One region of the Pseudoalteromonas sp. CNC9-20 genome, then DNA from elsewhere that is predicted to be linked to it. Evidence: predicted binding sites of a transcription regulator. Region 1 holds the regulator's gene; each other region holds the start of a gene.
What was found. Region 1 encodes sigma-54, which starts transcription at its own class of promoters, with help from an activator protein. Its sites were predicted from a motif close to GTTGGCACGNNNNTNGNNT; they were not measured.
Positions count from the first base shown of each region.

Region 2: a site for sigma-54 is predicted at 1,053-1,071, ahead of MHM89_RS09385 (DUF3192 domain-containing protein). Genes of this name have one in related genera too.
Region 3: a site for sigma-54 is predicted at 1,243-1,261, ahead of MHM89_RS02435 (PA2169 family four-helix-bundle protein). Genes of this name have one in related genera too.

Region 1 covers NZ_JAKRFS010000004.1:117,404-119,677, reverse strand. Annotated here, with positions in the region: gene lptB (LPS export ABC transporter ATP-binding protein) at 1-266, shown strand, start outside; gene MHM89_RS10800 (RNA polymerase factor sigma-54) at 291-1,787, shown strand; gene hpf (ribosome hibernation promoting factor) at 1,813-2,100, shown strand; gene ptsN (PTS IIA-like nitrogen regulatory protein PtsN) at 2,102-2,274, shown strand, end outside.
Region 2 covers NZ_JAKRFS010000003.1:487,542-489,815, forward strand. Annotated here, with positions in the region: gene MHM89_RS09380 (diguanylate cyclase) at 1-603, shown strand, start outside; gene MHM89_RS09385 (DUF3192 domain-containing protein) at 634-1,011, opposite strand; gene MHM89_RS09390 (D-2-hydroxyacid dehydrogenase) at 1,151-2,095, opposite strand; gene zntR (Zn(2+)-responsive transcriptional regulator) at 2,261-2,274, shown strand, end outside.
Region 3 covers NZ_JAKRFS010000001.1:535,401-537,674, forward strand. Annotated here, with positions in the region: gene MHM89_RS02430 (DNA topoisomerase IB) at 1-1,010, opposite strand, end outside; gene MHM89_RS02435 (PA2169 family four-helix-bundle protein) at 1,298-1,738, shown strand; gene MHM89_RS02440 (AMP-binding protein) at 1,925-2,274, shown strand, end outside.

The DNA of each region.
Region 1 (2,274 bases):
CAAACCCAAAGTTTATCTTGTTGGATGAACCTTTTGCTGGTGTCGACCCTATTTCAGTGTTAGATATAAAGAAAATCATAGAGCATCTGCGCAATCGTGGTATTGGTGTATTAATCACCGACCACAATGTGCGAGAGACCCTAGACGTATGTGAAACCGCATACATTGTTTCCCATGGCGAGCTCATTGCTTCTGGCACTCCAGAGCAAGTTCTTGCCGATCAAACGGTTCGCGACGTCTATTTGGGTGAGCAGTTTAGATTATAACGATTAAAGGATTGTTAGAGATACATGAGGCAATCATTACAGCTGCGCCTAGGCCAGCAATTAACAATGACCCCACAATTGCAGCAAGCGATTCGCCTGTTGCAGCTCAGTACTTTGGATCTCCAACAAGAAATTCAAGAGGCGTTGGACGCCAACCCATTACTTGAAGTTGAAGAAGACAATTACGCCGACAATAACGACAACCAAGAGCAAAAAGAGTCGACGTCCGACAACCAAAATAACGATACCGCCGAGACGGCCAGCGCCAGTAAGGATGAAGTTGAAAGTGCTGATGCCATGAACAACGAGTCCATCAGTGAAGACTTGCCCATGGATGTGTCTTGGGATGAGTATATTAGTGCGGCTCCCGTTGCCTCCTCTGGGCCTATGCCAGAAGATGAGTCTATCTACCAAGGCGAAACCACCGAGTCGTTACATGATTATTTAATGTGGCAGCTGCAATTAACACCTTTTAGTGCCACCGACGAGGCCATCGCCACAGCTATCATTGAAGCCATCAATGACAACGGCATTTTAACGGTCAGCTGTGAAGATCTGCTGGAAAGCTTGAATCATGATGAACAAGACGATGGTATCGAGCTCGATGAAATTGAAGCCGTTCTTAAGCGTATCCAACTCTTTGATCCAGTAGGAATTGGTGCGCGTTCTTTACAAGAGTGCTTGTTGATCCAGCTCAAGCAATTTGACCCACAAACCCCTTGGCTTGAAGAGACCAAAGAGGTAGTTTGTAACTATATTGATTTGCTTGGTAGTCGTGACTATCGCACCTTGATGAAAAAGACTAAGCTTAAAGAAGCGCAGTTAAAAGAGGTGATGACACTGATACACAGTTTAAATCCGACTCCTGCAGCCACGATTGTGCGAGAGCAGTCAGAGTATGTGATTCCAGACGTATCGGTGAAGAAAGTTAAAGGCCGCTGGGTGGTTGAATTAAACCCAGATAGTATGCCTAAGATCCGCGTTAACGATCACTATGCATCAATGTCGCGAAGCTGTAAGTCGCAAAGTGATAGTCAATTTATTCGCTCGCATTTACAAGAAGCGAAATGGTTTATAAAGAGCTTGGAACAACGCAATGATACGCTACTTAAAGTAACTAATTGCATTGTTCAACAACAACAGGCATTCTTTGAACATGGTGAAGAGGCAATGAAGCCAATGGTGCTTAATGACGTTGCCGAAATGGTGGAAATGCATGAGTCAACGATTTCCCGTGTGACCACCCAAAAGTATATGCATACACCACGGGGTATTTTTGAGCTGAAGTACTTTTTCTCCAGCCATGTTACAACCGAAAACGGAGGTGAATGCTCGTCTACAGCGATTCGAGCATTGATCAAAAAGCTAGTAGCTGCGGAGAATCCTGCTAAACCGTTGAGTGATAGCAAGATTGCCGACGTACTAGCCGAGCAAGGAATTAAAGTGGCTCGGCGCACGATTGCTAAATATCGTGAATCGCTAGCCATTCCACCGTCAAATCAGCGTAAAAGTTTGATATAGACGTTAGACAAGAAGGAAAATGCTTATGCAATTAAATCTTACCGGTCGTCACGTAGAAATCACTGATTCTCTTCGCAACTATGTGAATAGCAAATTTGCAAAATTAGAGCGTCACTTTGACCATATAAATAATGTGCATGTCATTCTTGATATTGAAAAACTAACACAAAAAGCAGAAGCTACTCTTCACGTTAACGGTGGTGAACTGTTCGCAACCGCAGAGCACCAGGATATGTATGCGGCGATCGACGGCTTAATTGATAAGCTCGACCGTCAAGTGATTAAACATAAAGAGAAATTATCTCGTCACTAACATGAACCTAGATTCACTCTTTACCAAGGACTGCAGCAAAGCTGCGGTCCTTTTTAATAGCAAAAAAAGAATGCTGGAGTACCTCTCTCAGGTGGCTCATCAGCACAGTCCTCACCTCAGCGAGCAATCGGTACTTGATGCTTTGCTAACCCGCGAAAAGCTGGGCAGTACTGG
Region 2 (2,274 bases), on a different contig from region 1:
GACTACATAACCAAACCCTTTGGTAGTGCCATAGTGCGCGCGCGCGTTAAAAACCAGCTGACTATCAAGCAAAAGAACGACCTATTAGAGATGCTGGCCAGTATCGATGGCTTAACCGAAATCCCCAACCGCCGTTATTTTGATGAACAGCTCTCGCGGGAGTGGCGGCGTAGTGTCCGTGCTGGGCTGCCGTTGTCTGTGGTGCTCATTGATATTGACTTTTTTAAACGCTACAACGATCACTATGGCCACCAACGCGGTGATGAGTGTTTGAAGAAAGTGGCTTCAACCTTGGTGGCCAATTGTCAACGTGGTAGTGACTTCGTCGCTCGCTATGGCGGTGAAGAATTTGCTGCTGTGCTGCCAGGGAGTGAAGAGGGGACGGCCATGGCGTTGGCACAAAAGCTAAAACGCGTTATAGAAGAGCTTAACGTGGCGCATATAGACTCGCCTGTTGCTGACCATGTCACTCTCAGTATAGGGGTGTCCACCTATCCAGGTTTTGGTGACGCGCAATCGGAATCACAGCTTATTGAGCGCGCTGACAAGGGTCTTTATAAAGCGAAGCAACAAGGGCGCAACACCATTGTATTTTTCGCATAAGAAAAGCCACCCCTGTGGGTGGCTGAACGTTTATAGCTTATTGATAAGCGCTTGGTAGGCGCTGTCACCTACACTGACTAAGGCGCCATCAGCAAAAACCAAAGGAGTGCATTCGTCCTTTGAGATTTTGCCATCAGACTTTTTACTTTGCGTGGCGTAAAATAACACTTGGTAGTTGTCTTGTTGATGACGGAAAGATTCACTGAAATCTGGCGTTCCCAAAGAATTTTTCACTTGCGCAAACCCCGTACCTAGCTGCAAGTCAGCAATATATGTGCGGTTGTCTTTTTGTTGCTGCTGCCAATCACTGCCAGCCCAGCGAGCATCAGCATCGCCATCATTCACTGAGACAACACAGCCTCCCAGTAAAGGAAGGGCGACTAAAGCGGCAATAAGTGTTTTTTTCATTGTTATATCCGTTATTAAGTATTGTTAACACCTAGGTAAGATAACAAATTTAATGCCAATATTTATTTGTCTTTATTATCATTAGGTTATTAAATTATCAAGGTGTCTCTTAGGCCTAGAAACCCATAGTTTAGTGAATCTAACTAACCTGATTGCGGATTTCACCATTGGCAAACCCAATAATATTCTTCGCCAATTGTTCAATGAGGCGGTCGCGGGCTTGGCGAGAGGCCCAAGCAATGTGTGGCGTTAACAATAAGTTATGGCCTTGATAGGCAATTAATGGATTATCTGCGGTGGCAGGTTCACGTGTAAGCACATCTAACGCCGCACCGGCTATATCACCTTGCTCTAGGGCCGCAACGAGCGCTTGTTCATCAATAATAGGGCCACGAGCTGTATTGATGAGCACTGCACTTGGTTTCATTAAAGCGAATGCGTCGGCGTTAAATAGTTGCTGAGTCTGTGGCGTTAAAGGGCTATGAATAGAGACCACATCAGCGTTTTGCAGTGCTTGTTCAAAGCTAACCCGTCCTTCTCGTACTGGCTGTCCTTTACGCTCCGCAACAATGACCTTCATAGCGAAGGCTTCTGCAACGCGCGCCACCGCCTGACCTAACTCGCCATAGCCGATGATAGCAAGGGTTTTATCGGCAAGCTCCTCAATGGCATAATCCAAGCGACAAAACATATCACTTTGTTGCCACGCACCGTGATGGCAGTCATTAATGTAGCGATGAATGTTACCTAATAAGGCGTTGAGTAGGGCGAAGGTGTGCTGCACCACCGAGGCGGTAGAGTAGCCAGCAACATTACATACTGTGATGCCTTGCTCGGCAGCGGCTTGTAAGTCGATATTGTTGGTGCCGGTGGCAGCAACGCAAATCAATTTAAGCTTGGGTAGCGATTGCATGTGCTCAGCATTTATCACTACTTTATTGCTAATAATAACCTCGGCATCTTGGCAACGAGTAACAACGGACTGCGGCTCAGTTAGCTCATAAGAGTGGAAGTCTCCGAGTTGCTCCAGTGGGGCTAAGCTATTGTCACCTAAAGTTTTTGCATCAAGTAGTACTATGTTCATAACTCTCTTCTCTCATTTGGCCAGTTAGACAAAGTAGGCGTTAAAATACGGTGGTTTAGCACTAGTCTTTCATGGTGACCTGGCGGACGCAAAAAAAAACATTGACCTTGGAGTTAACACTAAGGTCTACAATCAGTAACAGTTAAATAACTGCGAGAAAAACTAATGCGAATTTCAGA
Region 3 (2,274 bases), on a different contig from region 1:
ATAATCGCTAACGCATGCCTCTCATCCATGTCTAACTCCCCGGTTAAAGAGCGCGGTGTCGCGTCAAAATGCGCAAACGGGTGTTCATTTTCATAGTGTTCGCTGAGGTGTTCTAACACCTTCGGGTGAATATAATACTGTTCGCAAATGTTCGCGGTATTGCCTAATTGCTTGGCGACGAGTTTAACCAGTTGAGACTTAAATTTGCGCCTCGGGTGCGCCTGTACTTGCTCTGCGGCTACGTGGGCAAAGCGTACCGCCATTCGCGTCCCCGCCCAAGTGCGATAATCCTTGGCGCTAAAGTGGCCGCCAAAAACACGGTGGATAAATTCGTTAATATCATCACTTTGCAGGTCATGCCATTGGCCTTGTTGATAATAACGTAGCAAGCTATACCCTTGTTGCTCTGCACTTGAAGCCACTAATTCAGCAAGCTCAGTATCGTCGATGCGCACCTCTCGATGTTTTGCGTGTTTACCTTTAAAGCTAAATTGTACATGGTCGTCTTTAATATCCACATGCTTGCGTCGGAGCGTGGTTAACCCGCAAGTTTCATTGGCTTTGTAATAATTATTATTGCCTACACGAATCGCGGTAAGGTCTAAGATTGCGCACCCAAGCGCGCACACTTTGTCTTTCGTCCAATCAGGTTCTGCCAATAAGGATAAGCATTGCCCTCGCGCATCTGGAAGCTGAGCAGCGAATTCACCTAACTTGGCAAATTTTTTTTGCTGTTGCGCCAATTGCCAATGGGCGTGGTAAATGTATTGTCGCTTTCCTTTGCCATCAACGCCAACGGCCTGCACCTTATTGTACTGGCAAGCGCTAATACGTACATCACGCCACATAGGAGGCACAGCCAACTCTCGCATTCGTTTTAAGTAAGCACGACTGGTTATCTTTTCCTTATCAAGATGGAAGTATTCAAATCCTTTTCCCCGTTTACGACGCGTTGTCGTAAGGGTATTACACTCGTGGTAGGTTGTGCTTGGGGCAACGTTACAATCCATTCTTCTTCCTTCTTTTTCCGATAATAGCTACTACGCAGCACATTTTCACTTGGCGCACTGTGAAAGGTAAAAAATAATACGCTTTGTTGGCTGTACGACTATGACGTTTTTACCGCCTGCAATTGAAAAGCTTTCACAGTTGCCCATGAAAAAGGTGTTGGTTTATACATTCCAAGCGTTCGAAGATAAAGATAAAACACTGTTTAATAATGGTTTTTATATATTTCCTCTATTTGGCACAAGCATTGCTCCTATTAAATCGAATTCAAAATTGAAGGAGCACAATTATGACAATGCAACGTTCAGAGAAAATCACAGACATTATCAAAGTACTAAAGGGTGGCATTGATTTTTACTCCGATGCCAAAGACAACATTGATAGTAATGATGTACGTACCGTGTTCCAAAACATGATCGATGAAAAGCACAAAGCGGTGACCGACTTGCAACCCTTTGCCATTGAAGAGCAAGGCGAAATTGAAACCGGCTCAGACACCCTGGTAGACGTACGTAAAACCTACACTAAGGTTATGAGCGCGATTAAGAGCAACGAAGAACATACGTACATCAAACACCTTGAAGAGGTTGAAGATAAAGTGCTTGAAGAGTTCGACGATGCACTAGAAGAGTCGCAGCCACCTCAGTGCGCACAAGTTCTTTCTCAGCTTCGTGAACGCATGCAAATTTGCCACGATAAAATGAAGGCACTGCAAGAAGCAACGAGCTAAATTATTTCTCTCCCCAAGACGATTTAGCGGGCCCATGGCCCGCTTTTTTATGTCGACAAAAACTAAACCTTTAGTCTAATTCCAACAGAAACCACCTCAAAATAATGGAAAGTGTCGACACTCTGTGCTTGATTAGGTGTTGAATAACCTAAAATGACAACATCTATCCGGGCAAGGAGGCAGTCAATGCCGCAACAACAAGACAATCACTCCCCTTCACTACCGTTAACGTTGAGCCAGTACCACGGCTCATTTTCAACGCCGCTTAGCGAGCGAACCATCGCCGAGCATCTTGATTATATTGTCGACAAACACCCAGACAATGAGGCGATTGTCGTTCGCCACCAAGGGATCCGTTGGACTTACCGCCAGTATTTACGGGAAATAGAGCGCCTCGCTGCGGGCTTACTCGCTCTAGGTGTGCAGCCAGGGGATCGGGTTGGCATTTGGTCACCCAACAATATTGAATGGTCCTTAGTGCAATTCGCAAGCGCCAAAATTGGCGCCATTATGGTGTGCATTAACCCCGCCTATCG